DNA from 2 places in the Proteus sp. GOKU genome. Region 2 is predicted to be linked to the other one. Evidence: predicted binding sites of a transcription regulator. Region 2 holds the regulator's gene; the other holds the start of a gene.

Region 1 (12,466 bases), 1.5 Mb from region 2:
TAGCAAAAGCGATACCTGCAATAGTTGCAGCATTATGAACACGCTCACGAGCAACAGGGTTTTTAGCACCTTCATGATAACTTGCAGGCAGATATTCTTTCAGTAATTTTAATGCTTGCAGTGCTTGTCCATCAGAATATTCGTTCGCTAATACAGAAACGTAAGCTTCTAATGCGTGAGTTACAGCATCTAAACCACCAAATGCACACAGAGATTTAGGCATATTCATAACAAGGTTTGCATCAACGATAGCCATATCTGGTGTTAATGCATAGTCTGCTAATGGATATTTCTGACCTGTTTCATCATCAGTTACTACTGCAAATGGTGTTACTTCAGAGCCTGTACCTGATGTTGTTGTGATAGCAACCATTTGTGCTTTCACACCCATTTTCGGGAATTTGTAAATACGTTTACGGATATCCATAAAGCGTAATGCTAATTCTTCGAAATGAGTTTCTGGGTGCTCATACATAACCCACATGATTTTTGCAGCATCCATTGGTGAACCACCACCTAATGCGATGATCACGTCAGGTTTAAAGCTGTTCATCTGTTCTGCGCCTTTACGCACAACGCTTAATGTTGGATCTGCTTCAACTTCAAAGAAGACTTCTGTTTCAACACCGAATTTTTTCAGTACACGAGTGACTTCATCAACATAACCATTGTTGAATAAGAAACCATCGGTCACGATAAAGGCACGTTTTTTACCATCAGTCGCAATCTCTTCCAGTGCGATAGGTAAACAACCACGGCGGAAGTAAATAGATTTAGGAAGTTTATGCCACAACATATTCTCTGCTCTTTTCGCCACGGTTTTAGTGTTGATAAGGTGTTTTGGCCCTACGTTTTCAGATATGGAGTTACCACCCCATGAACCACAACCTAATGTTAGAGAAGGAGCAAGTTTAAAGTTGTATAAGTCACCAATACCACCTTGAGATGCTGGAGTATTGATTAAAATACGAGATGTTTTCATCTTGTCGCCGAAGTAGGCAACATGTTCAGGGCAGTTATCTTGGTCTGTATATAAGCAAGAAGTATGACCGATACCACCCATCTCAACTAATTTTTCAGCTTTTAGCACGGCATCTTCAAATGATTGAGCATGATACATTGCTAATAGTGGAGATAATTTTTCGTGAGCAAACGGCTCAGCTTCTGTTGTTTCTTTTACTTCACCAATTAAAATTTTGGTATTTACGGGTACTTCAATGCCAGCCATTTCAGCAATTTTTGTTGCAGGTTGACCCACAATGGCTGCGTTTAAGTTACCGTCTTTTAAAATGATATCTTGAACAGCTTTTAATTCTTTACCTGTCAGCATGTAACCGCCGTGAGTAGAGAAACGCTCACGAACTTGTTTATAAATGCTGTCAACAACGATAACAGATTGCTCTGATGCACAAATTACACCGTTATCGAAAGTTTTAGACATTAAGATTGAAGCTACTGCACGTTTGATATCAGCAGAGTCATCAATAACAACTGGCGTATTACCTGCACCAACACCGATAGCGGGTTTACCCGAACTATACGCGGCTTTAACCATGCCTGGACCACCTGTCGCTAAGATCAGGTTAATATCATCATGGTGCATTAATGCGTTAGATAGAGCGACTGAAGGCTCATCAATCCAACCGATAATATCTTTTGGTGCGCCTGCTGCGATAGCTGCATTTAAGACGATTTCAGCAGCACGGTTTGTTGCTTCTTTTGCACGAGGGTGTGGAGAGAAGATAATACCATTACGTGTTTTTAAGCTAATTAATGCTTTAAAAATCGCAGTAGAAGTTGGGTTAGTTGTTGGTACGATACCACAGATGATCCCAATAGGTTCAGCGATGGTCATTGTGCCATAAGTCAGATCTTCAGATAAGATCCCGCAGGTTTTTTCGTCTTTATACGCATTGTAGATATACTCAGAAGCGAAGTGGTTTTTAATCACTTTATCTTCAATGATACCCATACCAGACTCTTTAACAGCCAATTTTGCAAGAGGAATACGAGCATCAGCGGCAGCTAATGCAGCAGCACGGAAAATGGCATCAACTTGTTCTTGAGAGAAGTTAGCAAATTCACGTTGAGCTTTTTTTACACGAGCAACCAAATCATTGAGTTCAGTAACGTTAGTTACAGACATAAAGAGACTCCTGATAAAATGTTAAATTTTTTAAGCAAATTAGCCGTTTTCATCATAACTAATAAGAATAGCCTAGATAGATGATAGTGTGCTTATTTCAGTAATAATTATTAGAGGGCATAATTTGCTTAAAAAACTTAAAAAAAACAATAATAAAGACAAATATATTTTCGAAGTAACCCTCTTTCTTCGAATGATAACAGCTTACCATCTTTCTAATTAATTAACGTGATTTATATCACAAAATTGGCAAGCTGACACCTTTCAGCAAAGCTATTTATGAGAATGATTCTTATATGTAATAAATGTTCAACGATTTTTTTGTCGTACAGTTTATTTCGATATAAAATTAAACCACTAGGTTTTGATCGGTTTACAAGAGAATATTTTAGGTAAAAACTTGTTAACTAATAGAATTAACTGGTTTATTGATTTAAAGTAACGCGCATTTTTTGGAGTTACTCTATCTTTTATAGAATAATTCGCATGTTTATTAGCCAAGAAGGGGCTTTTCATGGGGTCACTGCTGGATTTATCCGGTTATATTAAATTTTTTGTCGGTCTTTTTGCGATTGTAAACCCAATTGGTATTTTGCCTGTTTTTATCAGTATGACGAGTTATCAAACTGATGCAGGGCGTAACAAAACAAACTTAATTGCGAATGGCTCCGTTGCAATTATTTTAGTTTCTTCTCTGCTAATCGGTGATTCTATACTGAGCATTTTCGGTATTTCTATCGACTCGTTTCGTATAGCAGGGGGAATGCTGATTGTTACTATTGCAATGACCATGATAAATGGGCGTTTAGGAGAAGATAAACAAAACAATCAAGAACGAAACGAATCCGCAGTACGTAATAGTGTTGCTGTTGTGCCTTTAGCATTACCATTAATGGCAGGACCCGGAGCAATCAGTTCTTGTATTGTGTGGAGTTCTCGTTGGGAAGGTTTTACTAACTTCTTAGGATTAGCTGCAACCAGTATCTTTTTTGCATTTTGTTGTTGGTTGCTGTTTCGCAGCGCAACACTTTTAGTGAAATATTTAGGGCAAACTGGCATTAACGTGGTTACGCGTATAATGGGCTTATTATTAATGTCGTTAGGTATTGAATTTATTGTGACCGGATTACGTTCTATTTTCCCGGGCTTATTAGTTTAAACACAGCGCAGAATACTTAAAAAACGGTACGACTAAACAGTACTATTAAAAAGAGCAGTATTAATAACGTAATACTGCTCGGTTCCTTTCTTTTATTTATTCTCTTTTATCTCAATCGAGACGATGTATTCCTTTTGATAACGCATCTCGATCATAATGTTGTGTCAATTCACCATTTTCCATTAATGCCGCTCTATCCGACATATGTGCGATAACATCAGCATCATGGCTGACAAGTAAATAAGTCATATTATGTTGTTTTTTCAGCGTGTTAAGCAGGTTTAAGATCTCGGCTTGCACTGACATATCTAGCGCTGAAGTTGGTTCATCTAACAGTAATAGTTGAGGTTGCAATAAAAGGGCTCTTGCAATGGCGACGCGTTGACGTTGTCCACCCGAAAGTTGATGAGGATAACGACTCGTCACATCGGCAGGCAAACCAACTTGGGCTAATGCTTGCTCAATTGTCTCTTTATCAAAAGGAATTTGGTGAATTTTTAAAGGTTCAGAAAACGCACGTTCAATACGGTGTTGAGGGTGTAAAGAGGCGTAGGGATCTTGAAATACCATTTGTATATTACGGCGTAATGTTCCATGAAAACGTTGTTGAGGTTTAATTGTTTGCCCTAGAAGCGATATATCACCTTGCCAATTTGGCAATAATCCTGCTATCACGCGCAAAACAGTCGATTTTCCACAACCAGAACGACCAATTAAACTGAAGGTTTCGCCTTGTTGAACATGTAGATTGATCCCTTTTACAACGTGCTTTGCTTGTTTGCCTTGTTCGAATTGAACATGTAAATCATGAATATCAATTAGCATAATGTAGCCCCTTAAAATTAAGCGTTCTATCTAATACGGGCAATTGAGTGCCATAAGTGCTTGCATTAGGTCTACATGTCCAAAGAGTACGAGTATAAGGATGTGTGGCAGTCGGTAACGCTTTAGCATCGAGTTCATCAACTTGCTCGCCTTGATACATCACCATTACGCGCTCGCAATACTCAGCAACAAGGGGTAAGTCATGGCTAATCAGTAATAAGCCCATGTTACGTTGTTCACATTGAGTGGTGATCAGTTCAAGAATTTGATGGCGAAGCTGAGCATCAAGTGCAGATGTCGGTTCATCAGCAATTAAAATAGTAGGGTTATTAATTAGCGCAATAGCTATCATCGCTCGTTGCCCCATACCACCTGATAATTCACCGGGATAACGATAAATATTTTGTTCAGGTAATCCGACAGACAGCAGAGTATCGATGATAAGTTGACGCCTGTCTTGGCGTGAAAGCTTTTGATGTTGTTTTACGGTCTCTTCTACTTGCTGATAAATGGTTTTTACAGGATTTAATGCATAGCGAGGATCTTGTAATACCATTGAAATCGTATTACCACGAATGTTATTCCATTGGCGAGACGAAAAATCTAATAGATTATTTCCCTGTAAATTGAGTGTCTCTGCACTGACTTTTCCCGGTTGACGAACAAGCCCCATTAATGCGCGAGCGGTCATTGATTTGCCAGAGCCAGATTCACCAACAACCGCCAAACGTTCTTGCCCCAAAGTAAAAGAGACATTATTGACAACTCTCGCCTTTGGAAAGTCGATACAGAGGTTGTTTACCTCAATTAACGGTGTTTTATTCATGGGTATCTCCCAATACATCACGTAATCCATCACCCAATAAATTAAATGCCAAACTGCTGATTAAAATTGCCGTGCCCGGAATAGCCGCAACCCACCATTGATCAAAAATAACGGGCATACCTTCTGCGATCATCGCTCCCCATTCCGCCATCGGTGGGCGTGCACCTAATCCAAGGAAGCCCAATCCGGCTGCTGCGAGAATAATCACGGCTAAGTTCAGCGCTAAACGTACAATGGCTGACGGTAAACATAGTGGTAAGATATGTCCCCATAACAGTCGAATACCTTTAATTCCCATCATTTCGGCAGCAGCAAGATAATCACTATTGCGTAAATGCTGAATTTCACTACGAGATTGTCGTGCATAAGCCGGCCATGCCGTTAAAGCCAGTGCTAATGCACCATTTAGCAGACCGGGCCCCAACATTGCGACAAAGGCGAAGGCGAGAATAAGAGAAGGCATCGACATCACAATATCAGTGAATCGCATTAAAATACGCTCAGTCCAACCACCGTAATACCCAGATAAAATCCCAATTAATAATCCTAAAGGTAGCGTAATAAGCGCCACCAGCCCCACTAAACCCAGCATTGGGCGAGTACCATAGATAAGACGAGAAAGAATATCGCGTCCGTAATTATCTGTGCCTAACCAATGTTCAGCATTAGGTGCTAATAAACGTTGGGCAGCATGTTGCCAATTCGGATCGTAAGGAGCTAACCAAGGTGCAAAAATAGCAATAATTAACAGGGCAATAAGCAACGATAAACCGATAAATGCGGAAGGCGAACGCGCTATTTTTCTTAAAAATGGAAATGACATTAGCGGAGCCTCGGATCAGTCAAACGAATAACGATATCGGTCATATTATTAATAAAGACAAAGCATAAACCGATAATTAAAGTACCGCCCATAATGGCTGTGGTATCACCCGCAAAAAGCGCTGTTGTGAGATATCGACCAATTCCCGGCCAAGAAAAGACAGTTTCTGTTAATACGGCACCTTCTAACATGCCAGTGTAAGACAAGGCGATAATGGTCATTAAGACACCACGAATATTAGGCAGTACGTGATAAAAAAGAATACGCAACTCACCAATACCTTTTGCTCTTGCTAACGTGACATACTCTTTATTCATTTCGTTTAAACAGGCTGAACGAGTTAAGCGAGTAATAGAAGCAAGGGCAAAATAAGCTAATAAAGAAACCGGTAAAATAAGGTGAGATATCGCATTAAAAAAAGCATCTTTATCGCCAGCTAATAACGTATCAATTAGTGCAAAACCTGTTACAGGTTCGATGGTGAATTGATAAATATCGTCTAATCGTCCGGGGCCTGCCGTCCATTGTAATGTGGCATAGAAAAGCAATAGCAGAATCAAACCTAGCCAGAAAATAGGGACTGAGCTGCCTAATAGCGTCAGAATTCGCAAAATAAAATCGAGAGGTGTTCCCACAAAACGCGCACATAAAACACCGAAGAAAATACCAAGACTGGCACCAATCAGTAATGCAACAGTGGCTAATTCTAATGTAGCGGGAAAAGTTGCTAATAAATCATCGAGAACAGGTTGGCCTGTTGATGTTGCTGTACCTAAATGCCCTTGTAACAGCGCTTCTACATAATGAAAAAACTGCATGTAGATAGGTAAATCTAGCCCTAATTCATGTTTTACTTGGTTATAGGTTTCGAGGCTTGCGTGATCACCAACAATTTGTAAGACGGGATCAACCGGTGAAAGAGCAGAAAGCGTAAAAGTGATGACAAGAAGCCCTAAAAGAGTCAGCACCAGAGTCAATATTCCTTGAGCAAAGGTAATTAACTGACCTTTTAGACGAATAGGTAACGTCATAGCAGTATTCATACAGCAATAGCCTAGTGAAATGGCAAAAATTAGACCACCCACAGTAACATGACTGTGGGTGGTTTCAGGAAAAATATTACTTAGTTACTTTGTCATAATAGACCATATCTGCATTTAGGCCTTGCGCATAACCGTTGACGTTATCACGCATGACTATCTGGTTTTTACCTTGGTCAATAAACACATAAGGTGAACTACGCTGTAACTCTTTTTGCATTTCAGTATAGAGCGATTGGCGTTTTGTTTTGTCCGCTTCATTAAGTGCAGACAATGTCTGCTGGCTTAATTCCGGAATTTTCCAGCCATTTAACCAAGCCACAGTATTGGATTGTCCATCATTATAAGCGAAGGCACTGGCATTTGAGTGCGCATCAAAATAATCAGGGATCCAAAAACGAATGGCTGCTTGATGTTGTTTAGCGCGTACACGGCTATACACTTGGCTACCAGCCGCAGGTAATAAATCAACTTGTACACCCGCTTGAGCGAAGCTTGCTTGAATAGATTGCGCCACAGTGATGTAAGGAACTTTGTTCTCAACATCTAATGTAAAGCGTGCATTAGTAATACCCGCTTTAGCTAAAATTGCTTTGGCTTTTTCGGGATCAAAAGTGAATGGATTATCTTTTAATGCACCCGGTAAACCTACAGGTAAAAAGCTTTGGTGAATAAAGTACTGACCACGCATTAAATCTTCAGTAATGCCTTTGTAGTCAATTAAATAGCGAGATGCTTCCCAAAATGCGGGATTACTCAGCGCTGGGTTTCCACTGGCGGTATTAAAAGCCATATAAACTTGTTCAGCAGAAGGAATATCTAAAATTTTGATACCAGTTTTACCCGCTAAAGCCGCTGTTTGGTCGGTACCTAAGTCACGCGCAATATCCGCATCACCTTTTTCAATTAATAAACGTCGTGATGCCGGATCAGGTACGTTTTTAATAATAATATTTGCGATTTTAGGTGCGCCAGTTGGCGAAAGTGGATTAGCTTCTAACACAATAGCTTGACGTGGTTGATAAGCACGCATTTTATATGCGCCACTTCCTGCTGAATTCATCTTCAGCCAGCTATTCCCAAAGTCATTATTTTTAACATGAGCGGAAACCAGTTTTTCATCAACAATAGAAGCAATTGGCGTTGAAAGGATATTTAGCACAACATCGGGGCTGACATCAGCAGTCCAACGTACTTCTAATTCATTATCACTGACTTTTTTCAGCAGTGAATGAATGTTATCCGTTTTCCAACCCAACACATTTAGAATAAAAGCAGGTGATTTGTTCATGGTGATCGCACGCTGATAAGAGAAGATAATATCTTCAGGACGTACAGCGTTACCTGATGCAAATTTTGCATCTGGCTTAGTTTTAAATACGATTGTTTTTTGTTCAGGGTTCGCTTGCCAGCTTTCAACTAAAATCGGTTCATTAATTTCTGGATTATCACGATTAGGTTGAACAATGCGTTGATATAAACTAGGTACAGTTTGAATACTGGATAGTTCATTACTTTCAGCAGGATCAAGGCTGACAATATCATCAAGCCCTTGTACCACAATTAATGTATTAGCAGGTGTTGCTGCAAATGCCGGTACGGAAAGGGCACCCACAACGAATAATGATAATAATTTTGCTTTCATGAGACGCTCCCTGAAACGGTGTAGCTAAAATCGTTATGTCAATAACTTATTAGAGCGTGTTAGCCTTTTATGGTCAATTTTTATTCGAATTAAAAGCATTTTAGGCAAGGCGATAAACACTAGCCTAGTGAACTAAGCTAGTGTTTATCAACGCAGAATAAAATGAGTAAAACGTCTTTTAATCGAACCTGTAAGGCAGCTTTCAACCAACATTTGTTTTTATCTTAAGTGGACATTGTTAATGGCAATCAATGTCCATACTCGTTGAGTCGTTTGCTTTACTCGGTTTTCTTGCTGTAAAAATAAGCAAAAAAGGTTAACACGCTCTAATTATTATTACTTTGTGAAATTAACTTAGGCAAAACGTGACCAATGCGCAAAGTTTTAATTACGCTTACATATAACTCTTCGTTATAAGTAGCTAAAATTAATTATGGTAGAAGAATAATTAACCGCAAGAACATGATGATGAAATACTCCTTTAGTAGTAACCTATTGACTATTAAGTTGTAGTAGCTGAATTGATTGAGCTGTATTTGATATCCATCAATATCTCTTATGAGTAGTTTCGTATTTTAGCCTTAGAAATCTTTAAATCTGAGGCAAAAATGAGCAAGAAAACACTCGCAATCATCGGTAACGGTATGGTCGGACACCGTTATATCGAAGAGCTGATTGATAAAGGTGGCAATGAAGAATTTAATATTGTCGTCTTTTGTGAAGAATCTCGCGTTGCATATGATAGAGTCCATCTCTCTTCTTATTTCTCACATCACACCGCTGAAGAACTCTCCTTAGTTAAACAAGGTTATTACGAAAAACACCAAATAGACGTATTAATTGGTGAGCGCGTGATAACCATTAATCGTGACGAAAAAGTGGTACACACTAATACAGGGCGTTGTGTCAGTTACGATAAATTAGTGATGGCAACAGGCTCTTATCCGTGGGTTCCTCCAATTAAGGGAAATAACTCACCGGATTGTTTTGTCTATCGGACCATTGAAGATTTAAACGCTATCGAATCTTGCGCACGTATTAGCCGTAAAGGGGCGGTAATTGGGGGTGGACTGTTAGGCCTAGAAGCTGCTGGCGCGTTAAAAAGCTTAGGTATTGAAACTCACGTTATCGAATTTGCGCCAACATTAATGGCTGAACAGCTTGATACATTAGGTGGTGAACAACTTAAGCGAAAAATAGAGCGTATGGGTGTCAAAGTGCATACCTCTAAAAACACACAAGAAATATTATCAACTGGGGAAAATGCACGTAAAACACTGCAATTTGCAGATGGTACATCTCTTGAAGTTGATTTTATTGTGTTCTCCACAGGTATTCGCCCAAAAGATAAGTTAGCTCGTCAGTGTGATTTAGATATTGCTCCACGAGGCGGCATTGTTATTAATGATTATTGCCAAACAACAGATCCTGATATTTATGCCATTGGTGAATGTGCATCTTGGCAAAATAAAACCTTCGGTTTAGTAGCGCCGGGCTACAAAATGGCACAAGTTGCTGTTGATAATTTATTAGGGCATCACTCTGTCTTTCAGGGTGCCGATTTAAGTGCAAAATTAAAACTTCTTGGTGTCGATGTGGGCGGTATCGGTGATGCTCATGGAAATCAAGCAGGATGTCGTAGCTATATCTATCTGGATGAAGGCAAAGAAATTTATAAACGCCTGATTGTTAGCGAAGATAATAAATACCTATTAGGTGCTGTCTTAGTGGGTGATACCGAAGATTACGGCAATCTCTTACAACTATCACTTAATACCATTGAGTTACCAGAGCACCCAGACTCTTTGATTTTACCGGCACATGCTGGAAGTAAGCCGGCAATCGGTGTTGATTCACTACCTGAAACGGCACAAATCTGCTCATGTTTTGATGTTACAAAGGGCGACATTATTCAAGCAATTGAACGAGGGTGTCATACAGTTGCTGCCATTAAAGCGGAAACTAAAGCAGGTACAGGTTGTGGTGGTTGTATTCCTCTGGTGACTCAAGTCTTAAATGCAGAATTAGCCAAACAAGGTATTGAAGTTAATCACCATCTTTGTGAGCATTTCCACTATTCTCGCCAAGAGCTTTATCATCTTATTCGTGTAGAAGGGCTAAAAAGCTTTGATGAGTTATTGAAAAAACATGGTCAAGGTTATGGCTGTGAAGTGTGTAAACCAACAGTCGGTTCATTGCTTGCCTCATGTTGGAATGAGTATATCTTGCGTGATGATTTAGTTTCTCTGCAAGATACTAACGATAACTTTCTCGCGAATATGCAAAAAGATGGGACTTATTCCATTATTCCTCGCTCTCCTGGTGGTGAAATTACCCCAGCAGGTATTATCGCTATTGGGCAAATCGCTCAAGAATACAATTTGTATACCAAAATTACGGGTTCGCAAAGAATGGCGATGTTCGGTGCGCACAAACAGGATTTGCCCGCTATTTGGGAAAAACTGATTGCCGCAGGTTTTGAAACAGGTCATGCCTATGCGAAAGCACTGCGTATGGTAAAAACATGTGTAGGCAGCAGTTGGTGCCGTTTCGGTGTTGGTGACAGTGTAGGTTTGGGCGTTGCGTTAGAACATCGCTATAAAGGTATTAGAACACCTCATAAGATGAAATTTGGCGTATCAGGCTGTACTCGTGAATGTTCTGAAGCACAAGGCAAAGATGTTGGTATTATCGCCACAGATAAAGGCTGGAACCTCTATTTCGGTGGAAATGGTGGTATGAAACCACGCCACGGAGATCTCTTTGCTTCTGATCTCGATGAGGAAACGTTAGTGCATTATATCGACCGCTTTATGATGTTTTATATTCGCACCGCCGATAAACTGCAACGCACTTCAGTGTGGTTAGATAATTTAGAAGGCGGCATTGAATATTTACGTGATGTCATTATTAACGACAAATTAGGCTTAAATGCACAACTGGAAAAAGAACTTAAAACCTTACAAGAACGCGTTGCTTGTGAATGGAAAGAAACAGTTGATTCTCCAAAAGCATTAAAACGTTTTGCCCACTTTATTAATAATCCAATGCCTGATCCGACAGTGCAAACGGTAAAAGAACGATTTCAACATCGTCCCGCACGTTTACATGAACGTATTGATATCAAATTGGTCACTGAGGAGGCGCAATCATGAGTCAATGGATAGCGGTTTGCCAACTAGATGATATTACCCCGGGAACAGGTGTTTGTGCGCTGGTGGAACAAGATCACGTTGCCATATTTCGCCCTTATTCTGATGCGCGTTTATATGCGTTAAGTAATATCGATCCCTTTGCACATTCTAGTGTTTTATCACGAGGATTAATTGCTGAACATGAAAATGAGCTGTATATCGTCAGTCCGCTAAAAAAACAGCATTTTCGTTTAACGGATGGTTTCTGCCTTGAAGATGAGAATTTCTCGATCATGCATTTTGATGTCAAGGTTGAAGGTAACACGGTTAGCGTGCGTAGCCGTAATACGTCATCACAATAAATAGGGGAACGAATATGGATTACTTTCCAATATTCTGTCAGCTTAAAGATAAACCTTGTTTATTAGTGGGAGGCGGTGAGATTGCTGAACGTAAAGCGAGATTGCTTATGGAAGCGGGAGCCATTATTTCTGTTATCGCGCCTTCGTTTACAGGGCAGTTTATGCAATGGCACACTGAGCAAAAATTAAACTGTATCACAGGAATATTTAATGAGGTTCATTTATCTGGGAAATGGCTTGTTATTGCTGCAACAGATAGCGAACAAGTGAATCAACAGGTTTTTCAATCGGCAACAGAGAAACAGATATTTTGTAATGTGGTGGATTCACCAGAGCAAGCCAGTTTTATTATGCCTTCTGTTATCGATCGCTCTCCTATTGTGGTGGCGATTTCATCGGGCGGAAAAGCACCTGTACTCGCTCGTATTTTGCGAGAAAAAATTGAGCAGTTACTCCCTAATTATCTAGGTGCGTTAGCACAACTTGCTGGAAAGTTACGTGAGCAA
Region 2 (12,466 bases):
AGCCGAATAAGTTTAATTGATAAATAGTTATCGCTCCTTGCTGTGTGTCCTACAAACCAATTAAATAGGTAAGGCTATGCTGAAACGAATAAAAATATCTAATGGCTTAATGTTTATCTTAATACTGTTTTGCGCCATTCAACTTTTTTCTGGTGCAATGAGTATCCGTGATGCGAGTTTAACAAATAAGCGGATCTCACAATTAGCGAATGGCTTTGAACAGATAAAAACGATGGATTATGGTTATGCTGAATTAAATAAATTACGTGAAGATATGCTAAATGTTATGTTTGAAGCTCATCTCACACCAGATATTGCAGAAAATAAAATTTCTGATTTCATTTCCTCTTATCCCAAAAGAAAACAAGAAGTTATACGTATTATAACTACATACTTCACTGCTACCGAAGAAGCAAATTTTGATCCCGAAAAAATAGAGAGCATGAAAAAACTCTTTAACCGTGTGCTTTACGATCTTGACCAACTTGTATCGTGTTTAGAAATTCGTGATTACTACGGTTTTCAATCTCTTTATGCACATAATACCAATGAGCGCTTTACTCAATCCCTTTATGAAGCAACAGATTATCTCAGTGATAACGTTGTTACTCATGCAATAAAAGCAGCTCAAGGTAATTATGAACGTACCTTGGTTTTAGCTTTTGTCTTTATGTTTGTTTTTATTCTTTTTACTGTCCTTGTTGTACTTTGGATACGTCGAAATATTGTTTTACGTATCAATCAAATTGTCGATTATATGTCGGAAATTTCACAAGGAAACTTATTAGAAAATAAAGATGTCACAGCGAAAGGAAATAATGAAATCGACCAATTAATAACAGGTATTCAATATATGCGTACTGAACTGTCATTAATTGTGAATGCGATCCGAGGGACAAGCCATCATATTTATACAGGCGTTCAAGAATTATCTGCAGGGAATACCGATCTTTCTTGTCGTACCGAAGAGCAAGCGAGTGCATTAGAAGAAACCGCATCAAGTATGGAGCAACTCACAGCAACAGTGAGAAATAATACAGAAAGTGCTCGTGAAGTTTCACACCTTATCAGTCAGACTTCCAATATTGCCAGCAAAGGGGGCGATGTCACCAATAGAATGGTGAAAACGATGACTGATATTGCCGATAGCTCACAAAAAATTGGTGAAATCACTGCCGTTATCAATAGCATCGCTTTCCAAACCAATATTCTCTCGTTAAATGCTGCGGTTGAAGCCGCAAGAGCAGGTGAACAAGGTCGAGGTTTCTCGGTGGTTGCAACAGAAGTAAGGGAGCTAGCACAACGCAGTGCCGAAGCTGCAAAGGAAATAAAAGAGTTAATTGATGCCTCTATTAGCCGTGTTCGTCATGGTAACGATCTGGTTGAACAAGTTAGCATTTCTATGGGCGAAATATTGACGTCCGTAAAACATGTTGAAGATTCAATGACAGAAATTTTATCTGCGTCAGAAGAGCAAACTCGAGGTATTACTCAAGTCTCTCTTGCGGTCACTGAAATGGATAAAGCCACACAGCAAAATGCCACTATGGTTGAACAATCATCTGCTGTTGCCAGCTTATTAACTGAAGAAGCGGGTAATCTTGAACAAATCGTTGAGCAGTTTAAAACGGCTGAAAGTGAACAGTTCAATAAGAAGGCACAACACAAAGTAATAGAAAAACAATTCTCATCTGAAAAATCACTGCATACAAAAGATGAGAAGATAAAAAATACAGTCAAGGATGACGCGAAAGAGAAAAAGCCAGCAAAAGGAACAGCGACTGTAAATGATGGTGAAGATGATGATTGGACAAGCTTTTAAGCCATTGATTTTATCATGATAAAAACGTGATTTAGATAAACACAAAGACACCTATTTTTAGTAGGTGTCTTTTTCTTTTACTTCTTAAATAATGACAAATTAATGAAATACATTGATTGCACTAACTAAGTAATTAGTTTGTACTTTCATTTCACCTGAAATCATTGATGCTTTAGAAACATAATTCGCATTTTCATGCGTAATCGATTCCAATTTTTCAACAGCGCGACCAAGCTCTTTTAAACCTGCACTCTGTTCTGATGATGCAAGACTAATTTCACCAATTAAATCAGTCACATTTTTAACATGTACCACAATATCTTCCATTGTTTCGACGGTTTCATTGACTTGCTTTGAGCCAACTTTGATATTGCTACTTGAAGCACTGATCAATGTTTTGATCTCTTTCGCCGCTTCAGCACTGCGCTGTGCTAGCTCCCTTACTTCTGTTGCAACCACCGAGAAACCTCGACCTTGTTCACCTGCTCTGGCGGCTTCTACGGATGCGTTTAGTGCAAGGATATTAGTTTGGAAGGCAATGCTATCAATAACACCAATGATATTACTAATGCGATCAGAGCTCTTCGCAATATCATTCATCGTATTGACGATATTATCCATTGCACCACCTCCTTTTATCGCAGCCTCACAAGTAATATTAGAAAGGTTGTTTGCCTGTCCTGCCGTTTCACTATTACTGCTTACCGCCGTCGTTAATTCATTCATCGTTGAGGCGGTTGCTTCAACATTGCTGGCGGTTTGCTCTGTTCTTACATACAGATCGCGATTACCTGCGGCTAATTGATCACAAGAGATATCTACTTGATGAATTTGATGACTCACATCACTGACTAACCAACGGAACATGCGTCCTAATTGATTAACTGAACGCTGTGTCATACCCACTTCATCGATGCGATTTATATATGTAACGTTATGTTCATCGCCTGTTGCAACACGATTCGCTTGCTTATTAAGTAGCCTAATGGGCTTAACAATCTGAAAATAGAGAATACGTTCATTTGCCATTAGTAATACCAGTAAAATTGCGATATGCATAAAAAGAGCATAACCCGACAAACCAGCAAACCATGCACTTAACAACATAAAAGGTAGGGGTAAGAGAATAAAAAGACGGAGCCGTTTTTTTAATGAAATTGTTTGATTCCATGAGCGCCAACGTTGCCACCCTTTATAAACAAAAGCACCTTTTAAAAACGTGTGTGAAGGATACTTACCCTGATTAAATGCGGCGTAAAGTGCTGAGGCTTGTGCTATTTCCTCTTTTTTTGCAGCAGTCCTTACTGACATAAAACTTTGAATCTTACCCTGACGTATAATAGGAGTGATATTCGCTCTTACCCAATAGTGATCCCCATTTTTACGACGATTCTTCACGATCCCGGTCCAAATTTCGCCTTGCTTTAACGTCCTCCACATATCCTTAAAGACTTCTGAAGGTATATCTGGATGTCGGACAATATTGTGGGGTTGCCCCACAAGTTCTTCCACTGAAAACCCACTGGCTTCGACAAAGTCCTCGTTGGCATAAATAATATTGCCATCAAGATCTGTCGTCGACATCAGTGTTGCGTTTTCAGATACCGGGTATTCTCGCTGTGTCACCGGTTGATTGTTACGCATTAGTTACTCTCCTCGACATTGAAATTAAAACATCTCAACAAAAAAAGACTGCCTAAATAACTATCGTTTCGGCCGTTAGGAGAATAACTTTAGTAATAAGTGGAAATACCTACATTTAAATATTAGTTTTTTGAATCAGTTCAAAATTTTTAATTATCCAGGCTATTAATTAATGCCTGTGAACTTAGCACTAATGTCTTCGCACACTCATCTCGTTTCTTTAATAACGCCATAAAAATAAGGTCAGTGATCGTGTTTTGTGCTGTACGTGAAGAAATTGAAGCGCTTCGCCACTCACCTTCATCCGCAATTGTTTCTAATATATAATCAGAAATCCTTCCTAATGGAGAGTGTTTTTCTCCTGTAATAGCAATGATTTTTGCCCCTTGTTTTTTAGCCACAGAGGCTGCAACTAACATATCTTTTCTTTTGCCACTATAAGAAATGACTATCTGTAAATCCTTTGAACTTAACATTTGGGCAACAGATATCTGAACATGATGATCTGTTTCAATCAGCGTGGTTATTCCTATTTTCTGTAATTTATAGCTTAAGTCTCTAGCAACTAGCCCTGAACCACCAATACCAATAATCTGAACTCGTTGAGCTTCATCAATAAGTTGGATCACCTTTTCAAAATGAAGGTAATTAATTTGGCGAGTCGTATCGCAAATTGAATTATTTTTCTCTTGAGCAAGTTTCTGTGCAATAACCACTAAACTATCTTCCGAGCCTATTTGATTATGTAATAGGCTCGGATTTGCTCCTGAATTCGCGTTCTTTCGACCTAGCTCTTCACTAATGGCAAGTTTCAAAGAAGGAAAGCCTTTGAATCCTATTTTTTGACTAAATTTAACAATAGCAGATTGACTCACACCCATTGTTTCAGCAAGTTGCTGTGACGATAAAGTGATTGTTTTCTCTGGATTATCTAAAATGTAGTCTGCTATTTTTCGCTGATTTGTAGCCATACCCGGCTTTATCCAGGCAATTTTCGTTAATGTCGGCATAATGACAATATCCACTTCGAGTACTATATAGTTATATATGGAGTAATTCTTGGTACAGCGTTTAATACCTAAAACAATTAATTTTTTAGAATAAAATCAATTAAAAATAGAAAATGAGTCACAATAAAGCATAGAAAAAATTACCTTATTATTAGAATACTTGTTTTTATAATAGTTTTATAAATATCTTTTCAATCAGAACTATGCTCATCAATCCCTACATTTATAATACTTAATTTATTCCCTCTCTATTTTTAATAATAATTTATTCTTTTAGGTCAATAGAACGATATAGACTTAATCTATTTACTCTTAATAATTTGTTATTTTCAAACACTTCCTTTTATTTAATAACAATTCAAACACATAAACGTAATAAAAATTACTTTAATAGAAACATTAAAAAGAATAAATAATTCCCATATAAAATAGTTAGTTGTCCATTTTAATAGTGTTAATAATAAGAAATAAAAAACTAAATAGTTAAATAATAGGATCTATGTAACGACTAAAAATCAGTCATCACTTGATATAAGAGAGCATTTTAACATGAATGATTGTGTCAGTGGGCGATCGTAGATCTCTCTTTTTATAGAGGAATACTCTTTTTTTGACACATATCAAGAGAGATCATTTCAACCAATCTTAAAAAAACATCATTTAAATCAAAAAAGTTTGATTAACCCTTGATTTATACCTATTTTATGAGTTTACTCTATCCAAATCAAAGGAACACAGAGCGCCGTTAATAGCCCCATTGAGATATTGAAAATAAACCAAGAGCGTCTGCTTTGTAAAAATAGGCTAATTAATGTTCCGCCTAATATCCAAACAATACCAGCAACGAAGTTAACAATAACCATAACAATACTAATAGCAATAACAGAGCTAAAATAAGCATCACCCGATAGACTAAAGCTCCCTACTGCGCCTAATCCCATCATCCATGCTTTTGGATTTAGAAATTGCAATAATCCGCCCTGAAACCAACTTACTGCTTGGGGTGTTTTTGCTGGAATATCTAAACGCTGATAAGATGATGTCGCTGTTTTCCAAGCAAGCCAAAGTAAATACGCACTCCCGACTATCTTCAATCCGATATGCAGTGCAGGATAAATTATCAATAATGCGGCTACGCCAAATGCAGAACTCAATAAAACGCATTGCATACCCAGCATAATGCCTGCCATTAGCTTTAACGAGCCTTTAAAGCCTACATTAGCCCCTGATGAGGTAAGCAGTAAATTGTTCGGTCCAGGTGTTATCGCTGCAATAAACAGGAAAATAGTTAAAGAGAAAATAAGGCTAATTGTCATAAAGTGGCTCAAAGATGTGACAGACGTTTTATTTTCACCGAAAATAGCAGTATGTTATTTAGCAAACAAGTGTTAATTCATTTTGATAGACGGAAAATATGTCTCAATACTTTAATCCAATGCGTTGGGCTAAAAATCCACATTTACAAACGCTCTTACCAAGAATTGTACGTAGGACGCCACAACTTACGCCACATTGGCAGCGGCTCAATCTTCCGGACAATGATTTTGTCGATTTAGCATGGAGTGAAGACCCAACGACGGCACTCGATAAACCACGCTTAGTCATCTTTCATGGCTTAGAAGGTGGGTTTAGTAGCCCTTATGCTCATGGCATGTTAGCTGCTGCAAAAGAGAGAGGCTGGCTAAGCGTTGTGATGCATTTTAGAGGATGCAGTGGTGAACCCAATAGACAAAATCGCATTTATCACTCAGGTGAAACAGAAGATGCTCGCTACTTCTTAAATTGGTTGAAAAAGGAATTTGGCGAGCAACCAACAGCCGCAGTTGGCTATTCACTTGGTGGAAATATGCTTGCCTATTATCTTGCTGAAAGTGGTGAAAATGCAGTTGTAGACGCTGCTGTTATTGTCTCTGCACCATTAATGCTAGAACCATGCTCAACAAAAATTGAACATGGTTTTTCCCGTTTTTACCAATGGTATCTATTAAAAGAGCTCAAAAACAACGCAACACGAAAACTTATTCGCTATCCAGAATCCTTACCGATTAGCTTATTGACGATAAAATCCATCAAAAAACTACGTCAATTTGACGATCTTATTACGTCTAAAATTCACGGATTTAAAGATGCATTAGATTATTATCGCCAATGCAGTGCGTTGCCTTTATTAAATAAAATAAAGAAAACGACACTTATCATTCATGCTAAAGACGATCCATTTATGTCTGCGGATGTTATTCCTGATGTCAAAACACTACCCAATAACATTGAATATCAACTTACTGAGTTTGGTGGACATGTAGGATTTGTTGGAGGAAAGCTCTCTAAACCAGTGATGTGGCTAGAAAGCCGTATCCCTGACTGGTTGGCGACCTATTTGGAGAAAGCAAAATGATAATACCTTGGAACGAGCTTTCAACTGAAACACTAGACAATCTCATTGAAAGTTTCGTTTTACGCGAAGGTACTGATTATGGTATCCAAGAGAAAACGCTTGAACAAAAAGTCGCCGACGTCAAAAAACAGCTTAAATCCGGTGAGGCCGTGTTAGTTTGGTCTGAACTTCATGAGAGCGTCAATATTATGCCTGCATCGCAATTTCGCTCTGATTAGTTATTCAAAGTTAGCGATGTATCGCCATCAATAAGGGCCAACCTTATTTAGCAAAAGGATAACCTATGTCAATTAAGCATCCTATCATCGCAGTGACTGGCTCAAGCGGTGCAGGAACCACCACAACAAGCCAAGCTTTTCGTAAAATATTCCAACAACTCAATGCAAATGCTGCATTGATTGATGGAGATAGTTTTCATCGCTATACCCGTCCTGAAATGGATATGGCGATAAGAAAAGCTAGAGAACAAGGCAGACATATCAGTTATTTTGGCCCTGAAGCAAATGATTTTAGCTTACTGAGTAAGACCTTAAGTCAATATAGCGATACAGGACAAGGACAATCTCGCAAATATCTACACTCTTATGATGAAGCAACTCCTTACAACCAATTACCGGGAACATTTACCCCTTGGGAGCCATTAGCTAATAATACTGATGTTCTCTTTTATGAAGGATTGCACGGTGGCGTTGTTACCAACGAACATGATGTAGCTCAACATGTTGATTTATTGGTCGGTGTTGTTCCTATCGTCAACCTAGAGTGGATACAAAAGCTTATTCGAGACACGACAGAAAGAGGACACTCACAAGAGGCGGTAAGAGATTCCGTTGTACGCTCAATGGATGATTATATTAGCTACATTATTCCTCAATTCTCACGCACTCATATTAACTTCCAACGTGTTCCGACTGTTGATACTTCGAACCCTTTTTCTGCCAAAGCAATTCCCACTCTCGATGAAAGCTTTATTGTTATTCGTTTTCGTGGTTTAACTGATATTGATTTTCCCTATTTACTTGCGATGTTACATGGCTCGTTTATGTCAACAATAAACACTATTGTTGTACCGGGCGGGAAATTAGGATTAGCGATGGAATTAATTATGGCACCATTAGTCAAAAAATTATTAAATGGCGAAAAGATAAGTTAACCAAAATAAAATTTATCTCTATAAAAATAATATCCCATTAATTAAGGGATATTATTTTTCAAATTAAACTTTATTTTAAAATATCAAAATTAGTCGGCATCTTTTATTTCAAATGAATGCGTAATATTGGCTGCTTTTCCTAACATTAAGGAAACAGAACAATATTTTTCTGCGGATAATTGAACGGCTCGTTCTACGATTTTATCCGTTAATTCTTTACCTGAAACAATAAAATGTAAATTGATATCAGTAAATAAACGAGGGGCTTCTTCACGGCGCTCTGATGTTAATTTCACTTCACAATCAGTTACTTGATGACGCCCTTTACGTAAAATACTTACGACATCAATAGCACTACATCCACCCGCAGCAATTAATACCATTTCCATTGGGCTTGGGGCTTTATCGCCCGAATTCCCATCCATCATAATTTGATGGCCAGATGAAGATTCGCCGACAAAAGATAAATCTTCAACCCACTTAACTCGTGCTTCCATTTATTTTCCCCCTAAAGATGACAGAAACTAAAAGAGTACATTCTCATAATTCAACTAGCAATTAGCAAATAGGTTTATTATGCTGACTGCGTAAAACGAGACTTAATGCACTAATTGTGTTAAAAACAATATCTGCTTGATGATAGTGGTTAAGATCAATGCATTATTTTCTCATTTATTATAATCTACTCCATATTAACTTACCGTGTTCTCAGGAAGTTAATAGGTAAAGATAGGATTTTTAAGCACGCTGTCTCAAAAGGGAGCCTATCCGTTTTGAAAGGCTGCATTTAACGTACAGAGGATAACGCGAATGGTTCTCGGCAAGCCGCAAACAGACCCGACTCTTGAATGGTTTTTGTCACACTGCCATATTCACAAATATCCATCCAAGAGCACGCTGATCCACCAAGGTGAGAAAGCGGAAACACTTTATTATATTGTTAAAGGTTCCGTGGCTGTTCTTATTAAAGATGAAGAAGGAAAAGAAATGATCCTCTCCTACCTAAATCAGGGGGATTTCATCGGTGAACTTGGATTATTTGAAGAAGATCAAGAACGTAGTGCATGGGTTCGAGCAAAAACAGCCTGTGAAGTAGCAGAAATTTCCTATAAAAAATTCCGCCAATTAATTCAGGTTAACCCTGATATTCTGATGCGCCTTTCTGCTCAAATGGCGAACAGATTACAAACAACATCAGAAAAAGTAGGTAACCTTGCTTTCCTTGATGTAACAGGTCGTATTGCACAAACCTTATTAAACTTAGCAAAACAACCCGATGCAATGACGCATCCTGATGGCATGCAAATTAAAATTACACGTCAGGAAATTGGTCAAATCGTTGGTTGTTCACGCGAAACTGTAGGCCGTATTCTGAAAATGCTGGAAGATCAAAACTTGATCTCCGCACACGGTAAAACTATCGTCGTTTACGGGACTCGTTAAGTTTCCCCGCTCAAACAAACAATAGCCCATAACAGGGCTATTGATATACTTTTTGTGTAAACCCCATCCTCGCTGATGGGGTTTTTAGTTGCTACTACCCTTTTACAAATTCTGCGATAGCCGCTTTTAATGCCACCATTCCTTCTTGTAGCTCTTCTTGGGTAATAATTAACGACGGTGTAAAACGCATCACATCAGCTCCTGCATTTAACATCATTAAGCCATGTTTAGCAGCAAGACCGAGTAACTCTTTGGCTTTACCTTTATATTGTGGCGCTAATTGCGCACCAATCAATAAACCTTGTCCACGGATTTGCGAAAAGACCTGATACGTTTGATTGATTGACGCTAGCTCATCCACAATCCATTGATAGCGCTTTTCGACACCCTCAAGTACCTCAGGTGTATTAATTAAATCAAATGCGACATTGCCCACTGCACAAGCTAATGGATTGCCACCATAAGTTGTACCATGAGTTCCAACACCCATTGCAGAAGCTATCTCATATGTTGTTAACATCGCACTGAGTGGGAAACCACTTCCCAGCGCTTTGGCGGTTGTAATAATATCTGGTGTCACATCATAGTTCATATAGGCAAAAAGCTTGCCGGTACGCCCCATACCTGTTTGTACTTCATCAAGAACAAGCAGTGCTTGATGCTTATCGCACAACTCACGTAGCCCTCTCATAAACTCAGGCGTTGCTGCTGTTACGCCACCTTCACCTTGAACTGGCTCTAAAACAACGGCGCAAGTGTGGTCATCCATTACCGCTTTAACGGCATCTAAGTCATTAAACGGAACATGCACGATATCGGCAGGCTTAGGACCAAAACCATCCGCATATTTAGGTTGTCCACCAACAGATACTGTAAACAGCGTTCTGCCATGAAATGCATTGTGAAAGGCAATAATTTTTGTTTTATAAGGGCTATGGCGAGTAATGGCATAATGGCGAGCCAATTTAAATGCGGCTTCATTTGCTTCTGCGCCAGAATTGGCAAAAAAGACACGTTCTGCAAATGTGTTATCTATTAATTTTTGTGCTAAACGTAATGCAGGTTCATTCGTGAAAATATTACTGACGTGCCAAAGTTGCTCACTTTGTTCTTTTAAGGCTTGATTTAGAGCAGGATGGGCATGCCCTAGTGCTAAAACCGCAATACCACCAGCAAAATCGATATACGATTTTCCTTGCTGATCCCAAACACGGCTACCCATCCCTTTAACAGGAATAAATTCTGCGGGTGAATAAATTGGCAACATTACTTGATCGTAAGTTGCCCTGTTGATGCTTTGCTTTGTCATTACCCCACCTGATCGTTATTCATATTCAATATGAAAATATAATCACTAAATATGAATAAAAAATCAAATGTGGTTTTGTATAAAAAGGCATTATTTCGCTATTTAAATGCTATCCATTTAATATTTAAGGAAATTATTTAATAGCTCATGTCCTTGTTCACTTAAAATACTTTCTGGGTGAAATTGAACCCCTTCAATTGGAAGTGTACGATGGCGAATTCCCATAATTTCATCAACATTTCCATCATGTTGGCTCCATGCCGTCACTTCAAAAGGTACTGGTAATGTTGTCGCATCAATCACTAAAGAGTGGTAACGCGTCACACTTAAAGGTCGATTCAGTCCCTTAAAAACACCTTGTTGGTTATGATGTATTAATGAATTTTTACCATGCATCACTTCTCGTGCTCTGATAACCGATGCACCAAAAGCTTGCCCTATCGCTTGATGTCCAAGACAAACCCCAAGAATAGGAATTTCACCGGCAAACCGCTGTATAGCCTCAAGAGAGATCCCGGCTTCATCAGGAGTACAAGGTCCTGGCGAGATAACAAGATGTGCTGGCATCATCTTTTCTATCTCTTTAAGTCCGATCTCATCGTTACGCTTAACAACAACCTCAGCACCCAATTCACAGAAATACTGATAGAGGTTGTAGGTAAACGAGTCGTAATTATCAATAAGTAACAGCATATTAGCCTATCCGACTGATTTTCTTATCATTATCTATTTTATTACTATTTTAAAGCGAGTGTAGATTTGCCAAAATAGCTCGTTGTTTAACCGACTTGGGTACAACAAAGCCGATTATCATAGCACAGGTATAAAATATGAATAGTAAGCAAGAAAACCTGCTGATTTATTGCGCAATAACAAGAATGACGGTAATTGATGATGAATAGAGTGATTAATAGCGTAGTGAATACTTATTGCAGGAGATCACACGAAAAAAGGAAGGATAAAAAATATTTTTTTCGTACCAAAAACCCCGGAATGAAAACATTCATTCCGGTTTATATGCATTTTATCTTATCAGAATAAGTAAATATCCTATCCTAATAATGCGTTTATTGTTTTACGACTTCCGCAGATAAAATAGTGACCGTTTTTACAGGCACATTTTGGTAAGGTCCAATATTACGAGTTGGAGTTTGTGAAATTTTATCAACAACATCCATTCCTTTCACAACTTTACCAAATACGGCATAGCCAAAATCACGCTGGCCGTGATCTAAAAATGCATTATCAGCCACATTAATAAAGAACTGGCTGGTTGCGCTGTCTTTATCTGACGTGCGCGCCATGGCAATAGAACCTTTTACATTGCGTAAACCATTGTCGGCTTCATTTTTAATTGGCGCTCTGGTTTGTTTCTGCTGTAAATCAGCAGTAAAACCACCGCCTTGAACCATAAAACCTGGAATAACACGATGAAAAGTGGTGCCGTTATAGTATCCATCTTCGACATACTGAATAAAATTTTTCGTTGTAATTGGGGCTTTTTTATTATCCAGTGATATTTCAATATTGCCTTCAGAGGTGACTAATTTAACGAAGGTTTCTCCCGTTGCCATTGCAAAAGTCGCTGTTGTTAAAGTGCAAGCGGTAACGAAGGTGACAAGAAAACGTTTTAACATGCAGGGATCCTTTACTTTAATAGTCTACAACTTACTTAATATGCAGCGATTCT

The links. Region 2 encodes CRP, which controls carbon source genes, mostly activating them, when cyclic AMP is high. Its sites were predicted from a motif close to ATGTGANNNNNNTCACAT; they were not measured.
Region 1: a site for CRP is predicted at 2,373-2,390, ahead of adhE (bifunctional acetaldehyde-CoA/alcohol dehydrogenase). Genes of this name have one in related genera too.

The regions. Positions count from the first base shown of each region.
Region 1 is NZ_CP034105.1:2,248,107-2,260,572, reverse strand. It holds gene adhE (bifunctional acetaldehyde-CoA/alcohol dehydrogenase) at 1-2,146, opposite strand, end outside; gene EHE21_RS10515 (YchE family NAAT transporter) at 2,661-3,305, shown strand; gene EHE21_RS10510 (ABC transporter ATP-binding protein) at 3,417-4,133, opposite strand; gene EHE21_RS10505 (ABC transporter ATP-binding protein) at 4,120-4,956, opposite strand; gene EHE21_RS10500 (ABC transporter permease) at 4,949-5,779, opposite strand; gene EHE21_RS10495 (ABC transporter permease) at 5,779-6,822, opposite strand; gene EHE21_RS10490 (ABC transporter substrate-binding protein) at 6,899-8,464, opposite strand; gene nirB (nitrite reductase large subunit NirB) at 9,073-11,619, shown strand; gene nirD (nitrite reductase small subunit NirD) at 11,616-11,960, shown strand; gene cysG (siroheme synthase CysG) at 11,975-12,466, shown strand, end outside.
Region 2 is NZ_CP034105.1:3,786,178-3,798,643, forward strand. It holds gene EHE21_RS17290 (methyl-accepting chemotaxis protein) at 77-1,822, shown strand; gene EHE21_RS17295 (methyl-accepting chemotaxis protein) at 1,922-3,466, opposite strand; gene EHE21_RS17300 (SIS domain-containing protein) at 3,616-4,476, opposite strand; gene EHE21_RS17305 (LysE family translocator) at 5,187-5,792, opposite strand; gene EHE21_RS17310 (hydrolase) at 5,891-6,871, shown strand; gene EHE21_RS17315 (YheU family protein) at 6,868-7,089, shown strand; gene EHE21_RS17320 (phosphoribulokinase) at 7,155-8,024, shown strand; gene EHE21_RS17325 (OsmC family protein) at 8,114-8,521, opposite strand; gene crp (cAMP-activated global transcriptional regulator CRP) at 8,835-9,467, shown strand; gene argD (bifunctional acetylornithine/succinyldiaminopimelate transaminase) at 9,562-10,776, opposite strand; gene EHE21_RS17340 (aminodeoxychorismate synthase component II) at 10,894-11,469, opposite strand; gene ppiA (peptidylprolyl isomerase A) at 11,844-12,413, opposite strand.